Regions from separate parts of the Faecalibacterium sp. Marseille-P9312 genome, predicted to be linked through region 2. Evidence: predicted binding sites of a transcription regulator. Region 2 holds the regulator's gene; the other holds the start of a gene.
What was found. The regulator HrcA, encoded in region 2, represses chaperone genes, less so after heat shock. The targets are predictions, from matches to a motif close to TGTTAGCACTCNNNNNNNNNGAGTGCTAACA.
Positions count from the first base shown of each region.

Region 1: a site for HrcA is predicted at 2,977-3,007, ahead of F3G95_RS02925 (Hsp20/alpha crystallin family protein). Genes of this name have one in related genera too.

Region 1 is NZ_CABVEW010000003.1:42,987-49,042, reverse strand. It holds gene F3G95_RS02950 (macro domain-containing protein) at 1-54, shown strand, start outside; gene F3G95_RS14030 (hypothetical protein) at 145-279, shown strand; gene F3G95_RS02945 (ADP-ribosylglycohydrolase family protein) at 294-1,094, shown strand; gene F3G95_RS02940 (purine-nucleoside phosphorylase) at 1,260-2,084, shown strand; gene F3G95_RS02935 (PfkB family carbohydrate kinase) at 2,092-2,448, shown strand; gene F3G95_RS02930 (pyridoxal-phosphate dependent enzyme) at 2,445-2,903, shown strand; gene F3G95_RS02925 (Hsp20/alpha crystallin family protein) at 3,141-3,605, shown strand; gene ade (adenine deaminase) at 3,786-5,525, shown strand; gene F3G95_RS02915 (GyrI-like domain-containing protein) at 5,675-6,056, shown strand, end outside.
Region 2 is NZ_CABVEW010000004.1:133,626-139,681, forward strand. It holds gene dnaJ (molecular chaperone DnaJ) at 1-279, opposite strand, end outside; gene dnaK (molecular chaperone DnaK) at 543-2,375, opposite strand; gene F3G95_RS04450 (nucleotide exchange factor GrpE) at 2,468-3,094, opposite strand; gene hrcA (heat-inducible transcriptional repressor HrcA) at 3,091-4,164, opposite strand; gene F3G95_RS04460 (stage V sporulation T C-terminal domain-containing protein) at 4,354-4,896, opposite strand; gene F3G95_RS04465 (aminoacetone oxidase family FAD-binding enzyme) at 5,046-6,056, shown strand, end outside.

The sequences.
Region 1 (6,056 bases), on a different contig from region 2:
AATCAGGTCAATACGCTATTGTTTGAATACGATCAGGAACAGCTGGGTGCGTGATTTGTCGCCTGCCCGTTGACCTTTTGCCCTCCGGTTTGTGGTATCCTTTTGCCAACGAAAGCGATACACCACAAAACGGAGGGCATTGTTGTGAAGAAAAATCTTACCGAGCTTGTTTTCATTCTGGACCGCAGCGGTTCCATGGGCGGGCTGGAGCAGGATACCATCGGCGCAGAGTGGAAAGAACAAATCGAAGTTGATTTCCAGAAGCGGCATCACGGGTAAGGGAGGAAACAGCCATGTTAGGAGCAATCTTGGGTGACATCGTGGGCAGTCCCTATGAATTTGACCACAACAATTACAAGCACAAGGATTTTCCGCTGCTGAGCGAGAAATCGCACTTCACCGATGATACGGTCATGACCGTTGCGGTGGCACGGGGATTGATTGCAGGTAAAGGCATCCCGGAGAGAACATTTGAAGAAACAAAGAGCGAGATGCGCATGTGGGGAGAAACATACCCTCATGCCGGTTACGGCGGGATGTTCCGCCGGTGGCTGCACGCAGAAAATCCGAATCCCTATGGCAGTTTCGGTAACGGCTCGGCTATGCGGGTGTCGGCAGCGGGCTGGCTGTTCGATACGCTGGACAAAACGCTGGAAATGGCAAAAGTGACCGCTGAAGTCACCCACAACCACCCGGAGGGCATCAAAGGCGCGCAGGCCACGGCGGCAGCGATTTTTCTGGCCCGTACCGGCCACAGCAAACCGGAAATCAAACAATATGTGGAGCAGACCTTCGGCTACGATTTGAGCCGTACCTGCGATGAAATTCGGCCGACCTATCATCATGTGGAGACCTGTCAAGAAACTGTGCCGGAAGCAATCATTGCTTTTCTGGAAAGCGTCAGTTTTGAGGATGCACTTCGCAATGCGGTCTCTCTGGGCGGCGACAGCGACACCCTTGCCTGCATCACCGGCGGCATTGCCGAAGCTTTTTACGGGATGCCGCAGGAACTGCGGGACGAGACTTTGAAACGTCTGCCGGAGGATATCCGGGAAGGATATGAGCTGTTTCGGTGGAACATCGGCCAGAGATGAGACATTCGGAGAATCAAGGAGCAGATACAACACACTCGTGATGTGAAGTATCTGCTCCTTGGTTTTTAATAAGACTCGATGAAGGGCGTCTTGCATCGGCCTGAAAAATCCGATATACTGAACCCAGAGAGTATATCGAATTTTTTGGAAAAAGGAGAGAACGGTATGGAACATCTTTATGAAAAGGCACTGGAAAGTGCGGAATATATCAAGACGCACACGAAAAAGCGCCCGAAGATCGCGGTGGTGCTGGGCTCCGGCCTTGGCAAGCTGACCGCGGACTTTACGGACACGGAAGAACTGTCCTACAAGGATATCCCCAACTTCCCGGTATCCACGGTGGCAGGACACAAAGGCGCATTGTTGGCTGGCAAGCTGGGGGACACGGAAGTCTACGCCATGGAAGGCCGCTTCCATTTCTATGAGGGCTACTCCATGAAGGAAGTCTGCTACCCGTTCTATGTGTTCAAGCTGTTGGACGTGGAAAAGGTGGTGTTGACCAACGCCTGCGGCGGCATCAACCGGGAGTTTGCGCCGGGCACCCTGATGCTCATTACCGACTTCATCAACATGATGGGTACGAACCCCCTCATTGGCCCCAACGATGAGCGCTTCGGCCCCCGCTTCCCGGATATGACCGAACCTTACAGTCTGGAACTGCGGAACCTTGCCAAGCAGACCGCCGATGAACTGGGCATTGCCTACAAGGAGGGCGTTTACATGGGCTTTATGGGCCCCTGCTATGAAACGGCGGCTGAAATTCGCGCCTTTGCGGGGATGGGAGCCGATGCCGTGGGCATGAGCACCGTGCCGGAAACCATGGTCTGCAACTACATGGGAATGAAGGTACTGGCCGTCAGCTGCATCACTAACATGGCCACCGGCATCCAGACGGTCAAGCATAGCCACGCCCGCGTGCTGGAGATCGCAAATCAGGCAGGCGATACCCTGTGCCGATGGCTGGGTGCGGTGATTCAGAGAATGGAGTAAAAAAGATGTGCTCTGTGTCAACGAGGTGGAAGCCTGCGCCCTTGCCGGAACCGAGACCTTTGAAGCGGACGCTGTTTTGACCCTGCTGCACGAAAAATACCCGCAGACCCGTCTGCTTCTGACAGCCGGGAGTGCGGGCAGCTACTATCTGGATGCAGAGCGGCGGCTGTTTGTCCCCTGCGAAAAGGTGCAGGCCGTGGATACTACAGCTGCCGGGGACACTTACAGCGGCTATTTTCTGGCGGGCCTTTGCAGCGGCAGTTCAGTAGAGGACGCCATGCGGCTTGCTACCAAAGCAGCCGGAATTGCCGTGCAGCGCAAAGGTGCAGCGGCATCCATCCCGGAAATCAAAGAGTTGAAATGAATGATACAGAAGGCCATGTGGATATTCTGGTCTGCATGGCGGGCACCGGCGGCACGGGTTTTGGCACAGCAAGTTATCTGCGCAGCCGCAACCCGAATCTGCAAGTGGTTCTGGTGCAGCCCCATCCGGACTCCCGCCTGACCCCGGAGCACCCGGATGCGCAGATCATAGATGGCGTTTTGCCGGCGTATGATGTGCCGGAAAGCGCACTTTCCGACTATCTGCGGCCAGACTGGAGCGATGCGTGCATCAATGTCCGCACCGAGGAAGCCTACGAAACGGCCCATGAGGTGCTGCGGGCGGAAGGACTGTTTCTGGGCACATCGGCAGCAGCGGCTTTGCACGCAGCGGTGCAGGTGGGCCGCAGACCGGAGAATCAGGGAAAGAACATCGTGGTCATCGTCCCGGACAACGGCATGAAATATCTGTCTACGCCGATGTACCGGCAGAAATGATAAAAACACGATGATACGACTTAATTTTAAAAAGATTGCATAGGATTTTATAAAAGTATTATTCTTTTATGAATTTTAGCACTCTTCTATTGACACTGCTAATGAACGGTGCTATAACAGTGGCGTGCTCAGGAGGAAGGGCAAAAGGAGAGCCGCTAGGCTCCCCGGAAAGCCCTTCTGAATGGACGCTTCAGATTTTTTGCCCCGACCCGAACGCCGGGATTGGAGGAATGATTTATGCTTATGCCGACTGTTTTCCATGAAAACCTGTTCGATGATTTCTTCGATCCGTTCTGGAATGACGCTGCACTGGAACGTATGATGAACCGTGAGGCTCGTGGTGCCTTTGGTAAGCGTGGTGCAAACATGATGAAGACCGATGTCAAACAGACGGACAATGGCTACGAAGTAGCTGTTGACCTGCCGGGCTGCAAGAAGGAAGACGTTCAGATGGATCTGAACGACGGCTACCTGACCATTCAGGCAGTGCGCAGCCACAGCAACGACGAAAAGGATAAGAAGGGCCGCTATCTGCGGCGCGAATCCTTCTCCGGCACCTGCGCGCGCAGTTTCTACGTGGGCGATGTGAAGAAGGAAGACATCCACGCAAAGTTCGAGGATGGCGTCCTGCACGTCGAGCTGCCTGCTCCTCAGCAGACGAAGGCTTTGCCTGAGAACCCGAATCTGATTGCAATCGAGTAAAACGCCGGTCGTGTGCGCCAAGGCACAACGCACATAAAGTGGCCCCGGAGAGCTGTAACAAGCCCTCCGGGGCCATTTTTGTTTCCCGACATCTTTTCCGCAGCGGCAAGGCGTGGTAGAATAAGGGCAGAACCAATCCACAGGTGAGAAAATCGAACTTCAGAGAGAGGAGATATTTCTATGCAGTCTGATGAGCTGAAACGCCGGATCTCGGCAGGCAGAGGAGATGCTTTGGCCGATCTGGTTTTGAAAAATGCCAGAATCGTCAATGTGTTTACCGATGAGATCGACACCGCTGACATTGCCATCAGCGGAAACCGGATCATGGGTGTGGGTGCGTATCACGGCCAGAAAGAAGTTGATCTGCACGACAAATATGTCTGCCCGGGCCTGATCGATGGGCATATCCACATCGAAAGCTCCATGCTCTGTGGTCCGGCTTTCGAGCAGGCAGTGCTGCCCCACGGTACCACTGCGGTGGTCACAGACCCACACGAGATCTCGAACGTTGCGGGGCTTGAAGGCTTGGACTTCATGCTGGAAACGACAAAAAATCTGACCCTTTCGGTTTATTTCATGCTGCCCTCCTGTGTTCCGGCCACGGATCTGGATGAATCCGGTGCGGTGCTGAACGCAGAACAGCTCCGTCCTTACTATGGCAGTCCCCGCGTGCTGGGGCTTGCGGAGCTGATGAATGCCTACGGGACGGTGCGCTGTGACCCGAAGATCCTGCAGAAGATCCGCGACTGTACCGAAGCGGGAAAGATCGTGGATGGCCATGCGCCGCTCTTGAGCGATAAGGACCTGAATGCTTATATTACGGCAGGCGTTCAGTCCGATCACGAGTGCTCCAACATTGAGGAAGCCATGGAAAAATTCCGGCTCGGACAATATATCATGATCCGGGAAGGAACGGCTGCCAAAAATATGGAGGCCCTGATGCCGCTGTTCCGGGAGCCCTATTGCAGCCGTTGTATGCTGGTGACGGATGATAAGCACCCCGGTGACCTGCTGGACAGCGGCCACATCGATTCCAACATCCGTAAAGCGATCCGGCTGGGCGCGGACCCAGCAGTGGCCGTCAAAATGGCAACGCTGGTTCCGGCACAGTATTTTGGATTAAAGCAGCACGGTGCCGTGGCACCGGGGTATGTTGCCGACCTCATTGTAGTATCGGATTTGGAATCCTTTACGGTCGAACAGGTTTACAAGAATGGCACGCTGGTGGCCGAGCACGGAAAAACGCTGAAACCCGCACCGCTTGACATCGACCATGCGCGCTTTGCACGCGTCATGAACTCGTTCGATTTGGATGAGATCACACTGGAGGATTTGGAACTTCGGGAAAGCGGAGAGCAGGAGCGTGTCATCTGCCTGAACCGGGGCGAGCTGCTTACGGAGGAAAAAATCATCCCGTTCCAACGGCATCCGGGCAAAGCTCCCGGTGTGGACCCGAAACACAACATCGTAAAACTGGCCGTTTTTGAGCGGCATCATCACTCCGGCCATGTGGGCATTGGCTTTTTAGGAAACTTCAGCCTGAAATGCGGAGCTGTTGCATCGAGCATCGCACATGATTCCCATAACCTGATCGTGGCAGGGGACAACGATGCCGACATGATGCTGGCCGGCAACATCGTGCGGAAAAACAAAGGCGGACTTGCGTTTGTGGCAGATGGACAGGTCGTGGCAGAACTTGCGCTTCCGGTGGCCGGATTGATGAGCACCGAAAGCGCAGAGAGCGTTGCGGCGAAAATGCAGGCGCTGAACGATGCCCTCAAGGCACATGGTGTAGCGGAAGATATCGGCATCTTTATGACCCTCGCCTTCGTCAGCCTTCCGGTCATTCCAAAACTCAGACTGAATACATACGGCATCATCGATGTAGCGCAGCAGAAAGTCGTTCCGGCTGTTTTTTAATAGGCGATAACAAAAATACTGCTGGAGATCGACCTGAATGGTCCGTCTCCGGCAACAGAACAGTTCGTTCCTACTCTTAGAAGCGAGCCGCATCAAGAGAAAAATTGACGGAAATTCTTATTTGATAAATCGGGATTTTGGAGGTTATTATGGCTTTTGATTTTAAAAAAGAGTATAAAGAATTCTATATGCCGAAGAACAAACCAGAGATTGTAAATGTACCTAAGGCAAATTATATTGCAGTTAGAGGAAAAGGCAATCCAAATGAAGAAGGCGGAGCATATCAACAAGCAATCAGTGTTCTATATGCTGTTGCATACACATTAAAAATGAGTTACAAGACTGATTATAAAATTGAAGGATTTTTTGAATATGTTGTTCCGCCATTGGAAGGTTTTTGGTGGCAGGATGATGTCGAGAGTGTAGATTATACAAATAAGTCTGCTTTCAGCTGGATTTCTGTTATCCGTTTGCCTGATTTCATTTCTAAAGCTGATTTTGACTGGGCGGTAGAAACAGCAACGAAAAAGA
Region 2 (6,056 bases):
ACCGCCAAAGCCGCCGGGGCCGCCGCCGTTCTGGGCAGCGTAGTTGGGGTCAACACCGGCAAAGCCGTACTGGTCGTAGAGCTGGCGCTTCTTCGGGTCCGAAAGCACCTCGTTTGCCTCGTTGATCTCCTTGAACTTTTCCTCGGCTTCCTTGTCGCCGGGGTTATAGTCCGGGTGGTACTTCATGGCCAGCTTGCGGTAAGCCTTTTTGATCTCCGCGTCGGTGGCCGTCTTGGATACACCCAGCACTTCGTAGTAATCACGTTTCTCCTGTGCCATAATCCAATCACCTCTCGTATAAGCAGCAACCTCCCCTATATAGCAGCGCACTGCCGCTTCCAGTACAGACAGTCTCAAGCAGATCTGTACAAGCCTGACCGGCCTGCCAATGGCTCCCCTATCAGGGGAGCTGGCGGGCGTCAGCGAGACTGAGAGGTTTTCTCTATAACCAGCAAGAGCCGCCCCGGCAAAACCGGAGCGGCTTTTGCTATTCTACGCGCATACCCGCCGGTTTGGCCGGATACGCACTGCTGTGTCTCAAATCAGACTTCCTTGAAGTCTGCGTCCACAACGCCGTCATCGCCCGGCTTCTGCTGGTTGTTTGCGCCAGCATCGGGGCCGGGCTGTGCGCCTGCGGCCTGCTGCTGGGCAGCAGCGGCAGCCTGATACATCTTCTCGAAGACGTGGCTCAGAGCATCCTGCTTTGCCTTGATGTCGTCGATGGAGCCGGACTGGACAGCGGTCTTCAGGTCGGCCAGCTTTGCCTCAGCCTCGCTCTTGACGTCGGCGGGCATCTTGTCGCCGTTCTCCTTCAGCATCTTCTCAGTCTGGAAGACCATCTGGTCGGCACCGTTGCGGATGTCCACTTCCTCGCGCTTCTTCTTATCGTCGGCAGCGAACTGCTCAGCTTCCTTCACAGCCTTGTCGATGTCGTCCTTGGACATGTTGGTGGAAGCGGTGATGGTGATGTTCTGCTCCTTGCCGGTACCCAGATCCTTCGCGCTGACCTTCACGATGCCGTTTGCATCAATATCGAAGGTGACTTCGATCTGAGGCACGCCACGGGGAGCCGGAGCGATGCCGTCCAGATGGAAGACGCCGAGGCTCTTGTTGTCGCGGGCGAACTCACGCTCGCCCTGCAGGACGTTGATCTCAACAGAGGGCTGGTTATCCGCAGCAGTGGAGAAGACCTGGCTCTTGTGGGTAGGAATGGTGGTGTTGCGCTCAATGATCTTGGTGCAGACGCCGCCCAGAGTCTCAATGCCGAGGCTCAGCGGGGTGACATCCAGCAGCAGCAGACCCTTGACGTCGCCCTGCAGGACGCCGCCCTGGATAGCAGCACCGACAGCCACGCACTCATCGGGGTTGATGCCCTTGAAGGGCTCGCAGTTCAGCTCTTTCTTGACTGCATCGTAGACAGCGGGGATACGGGTGGAACCACCGACCATCAGGACCTTCTTCAGGTCAGATGCGCGCAGGCCGGCATCCTGCAGAGCCTTGCGGACAGGGGTCATGGTGCGGTCGACCAGATCTGCGGTCAGCTCGTTGAACTTTGCACGGGTCAGGGTCATATCCAGATGCTTGGGGCCGGTAGCGTCAGCAGTGATGAAGGGCAGGTTGATCTGGCTGCTCATAGCGCTGGACAGCTCGATCTTTGCCTTCTCGGCAGCTTCCTTCAGGCGCTGAGCGGCCATCTTATCCTTGCGCAGGTCGATGCCGTTCTCGGTCTGGAAGGCGTCAGCCATCCAGTCGATGATGCGCTGGTCGAAGTCGTCGCCGCCCAGATGGGTGTCGCCGTTGGTGGCCAGAACTTCGGTGACGCCGTCGCCCATCTCGATGATGGAGACATCGAAGGTGCCGCCGCCCAGGTCGTAGACCATGATCTTCTGGTCATCTTCCTTATCGATGCCGTATGCCAGAGAAGCGGCAGTAGGCTCGTTGATGATACGCTTGACGTTCAGGCCGGCGATGGTGCCGGCGTCCTTGGTAGCCTGACGCTGGCTGTCGTTGAAGTAAGCAGGAACGGTGATGACGGCCTCGGTGACAGGCTCGCCCAGATAAGCCTCCGCATCAGCCTTCAGCTTCTGCAGGATCATAGCGCTGACCTGCTGGGGAGTGTACTCCTTGCCGTTCAGGGTCACCTTGTGGTCGGTACCCATCTGACGCTTGATGGAAGAAACGGTGTTCTCGGGGTTGGTGATGGCCTGACGCTTTGCGACCTGACCGACCAGACGGTCACCGGTCTTGGTGAAGCCAACAACAGACGGGGTGGTGCGGGCGCCCTCGGAGTTTGCGATGACGACGGGCTCGCCGCCCTCCATGACAGCCACGCAGCTATTCGTAGTACCAAGATCAATACCAATGATTTTGCTCATAAATGAAGTCTCCTCTCAAAAGAACTTGTTTATCTCATGCTTAGATGTGAAGCGGATGTCTATCTTCAAAACCCCTGCGGGTCTTTGCGGATCTACTCGGCCACCACGACGGTCGCGTGGCGGACGATCTTGTCGCCCAGCTTGTAGCCTTTCTGGTACACCGTGATGACGGTGCCGCTCTCCTGCCCGTCCGGGGCGGGGATCTGCTGGACGGCGTTCATGAAGTTGGGGTCAAAGGGCTTGCCCAGCGCCTCGATCTCCTCCACATGGAGGGCATCCAGTGCCTTGGCGGCTTTGTCCAGCGTCATAGTCACGCCCTTTTTGTAGTTCTCGTCGGTGGTGGGGGCGTTGGCTGCCATCTCCAGCGTGTCCAGGATGGGGATGATCTGGTTCACGGCGAAGGACACGCCATCGTTGAACTTCTGGTCAGCCTCGCGGGTGGAGCGCTTGCGGTAGTTCTCGTACTCCGCTGCCATCCGGAGCAGCTGGTCTTTGGCCTGTGCGGCGTTCTTCTCGGCTGCGTCGAGCTTTGCCTTTACGGCGTCCATCTCCCGGGCTTTCTTATTGAACCAGCCATCTTTCTTCTTGGCGTCTGCGGGTTCTGCCTCGGCCTCCTTCTCGGGGGCTGCGGCGGTCTCGGGCGCTTCCTGAGGTGCGGCTTCGGTCTCCTTTGCTTCCTGCTCGGGAGCTTCTGCCGTCTTCTTGGTCTCTTCGCTCATTCCAGATCCTCCTTATATATCACAGTCCGCCGGGGTGCGGCCATCTGCGGGGTGTCTTTTCGTTTGCCGCTCATGCCCTCGCCAAGCTCATCGGCGAAGAGGTGGAGCAGCGGCATCAGCTTCTGGAAGGGCATCCGGGTCGGCCCGATCAGGGCCACCGTACCCCACAGCCCGCCGCCTACCAGGTAGCGGTCACTGACGATGCACAAGCCGGGGATCTGAGGTTCCAGATCCTCGCCCAGCAGCACGCTCTCACTGCGGTCTGCCGGGGGTGCGATGATGTGGGCCGCCTGCTCTTCGTCGTTCAGCAGGGTGAGGATGTCGCCCACCTTGCCTTCGAGCTGCGGCCAGTTGAGCAGGTACTGCTCACCGCCCAGAAATACGTGGGGCTGTGCGGAATCCTGCAAGATCGCAGCGGCTGCGCTGATGACCGGAACCAGCTCCGGGTCGATCTGGCTGCACAGCTCTGCCAGCAGCCGGTTGGACAGGTCCACCGGCGCGACGAAGGTCAGGTTGCGGTTGAGCAGCGCGGCCAGCGCAGCGGCGTTCTCGCGGGAGAGGCCGGTGCGGACCCGCGCCACACGGGTGCGAACGTAGCCCGCCGTCGTGACGGCCAGCACAGCCGCCGCGCTGCGGCCCACCTGAACGACTTCGTAGTGGGCGACGCAGAGGTCTTCGGCACAGGGGGTGCTGACGGCTGCGGTGCAGCCGCTGATGGCGGCCAGCGCCTTTGCAGCGCCCTGTGCGAGCTTTTCCGGCTCATGGTCAAGGCTGGCGAAAACGGCTTCGACGCGGGCGCGGGTCACGCGGTCCAGCGGCTGGTCGTCCGTCAGCAGATTGTCGAGATAATAACGGTAGCCCTTGGCACTGGGGACACGGCCCGCGCTGGTGTGGGGCTGCTCCAGCAGACCCAGCTTGGTCAGCGCCGCCATTTCGTTGCGCAGCGTGGCGCTGGACACGGCCATATCAAAATAGTTTGCCAGCACACTGCTGCCCACAGGCTCGCCCTCGAGGCCATACAGCGCCACGATTGCCTGCAAGACTCGCTGCTTGCGTGCATCCATCGTCATAGCGCCTGCCTCCTTTTTGGCTTTTGTTTCTTTAGCACTCCATCTTCCTGAGTGCTAAGACCATTATAGCCAAAAATTTTTCCCTGTCAATAGCTTCTCGAAAAAGTTTATAAAGATTCATAATTCTGTCATAAACAAAAAAGGGAGCGCCTGCCAGAAACGCAGACGCTCCCCTTATTATAATAATGTTCACTCTTCCATCTGCTTTGCCAGGAACGCTGCCGCCACGGCCACGGCCTTCTGCTGGGCAGGGTCGGGCTGCTGGGTGCGGTCCTCGGCCAGCAGGCCCACGGCCCCGGTGACATCCCCTGCCGCGATGATGGGCCACGCGCAAAGCAATGGCCGCAGCGAACCCTCGCAGGGCAGCAGGACATGCTCGGGGTCGCCATCGCTGAGGTAGGGCTTGCGGGACTCCATCACCTTTTCCAGCGGCTGGCTGACGCTGCGGTCGGCAAGGTCGCGCCTCCCCGACCCGGCTGCGGCGAGGATGCGGTCGCGGTCAGCCACGAAGGCCGTCAGGGCGAAGCTTCGGCTCAGCACCTCGGCGTACTGCACCGCCACCCCCTGCAGCTCCCCCACCGGGGAATACTTCTTAAAGATGACCTCGCCGTCGCCGGTGGTGAAGATCTCGAGGGGGTCGCCGCGGCGGATACGCTGGGTGCGGCGGATCTCCTTCGGGATGACCACCCGGCCCAGCTCATCGATGCGGCGGACGATTCCGGTTGCTTTCATCTGTGTACCATCCTTCCCATTCTGCATTTTCCCATGCTGTGTAGTTATTATGTGGAAGCGGAAGGGAAATATACACCTGCCCGCCCTGTGTTTGCCAAACAGGGGCGGCTATGATACAATAAATTTACTACAGAAAGGATGGACAGAGGATGCAGCAGATTTTGATTTTGGGCGGCGGCGCAGCCGGTCTGGCCGCTGCGCTGGCGGCAGCACAGACCGCAGAGGGCCGCGCACACATCACCGTGCTGGACAAAAACGCGAAGGTGGGCAAAAAGCTTCTGGCCACCGGCAACGGGCGCTGCAATCTCGACAACCGGGACATCACGCCGGAGCGGTATTTCACCAGCAGCCCCAAGGCCCTGCGCCGCCTGCTGAGCGCCGTGGACGAGGCTGCGCCGCTGGCGTGGTTCGAGAGCCTCGGCCTCTACCCCCGCACCGACGAGGCCGGGCGGGTGTACCCGTATTCCAATCAGGCGGCGGACGTACTGGCCCTGCTGGAGCACCATCTGTCGAGACTGGGCGTCGAGGTGCGCACCGGCTGCACCGTCCAGAACCTGAGCCAGAGCCGGGGCGGCTATGCGGTCCAAATCGAGGCCGAGGCAGGCCGCGAGACCCTGCGGGCCGACGCCGTCATCTGCGCCATGGGCGGCGATGCCGGCCCCCAGTTCGGCACCGATGGCTTCGGCACCCGGTTCGCCGCCCAGTGCGGCGGACGGATGGCCCCCCTCTATCCCTGCCTGACGGCCCTGCAGTGTGCTCATCCCCGCAAGTCGCTGGCCGGCATCCGGGCCAAGGGCTGCGCCAGCCTGCTGGACGGCGCAGATGGCCGCGTGCTTGCCCGGGAAACGGGCGAGGTGCAGTTCACCGAGTACGGGCTTTCGGGCATCTGCATCATGCAGCTTTCGGGTCTGTTGGCCCCGGGGCGCGGGCCGAAGCGGCCTGTCGTGGTCCTCGACCTCTTCCCTGCTCTGAGTGAGACCGAGCTGGCCGCACTGTTCGCCCAGCGGGTCGGACTGCTGGGCAGCGAGGTGGCGGAGTTCTGGCTGGGCTTGCTGCCCGCAAAGCTGGGCCGCGCCCTCTGGGCCGATGCCGGTCTGCCTGAAAACGCCCGCGCCCTGCCCGCCTCCGCGTGGCCGAAACTCGCCGCCACAGCCAAGTGC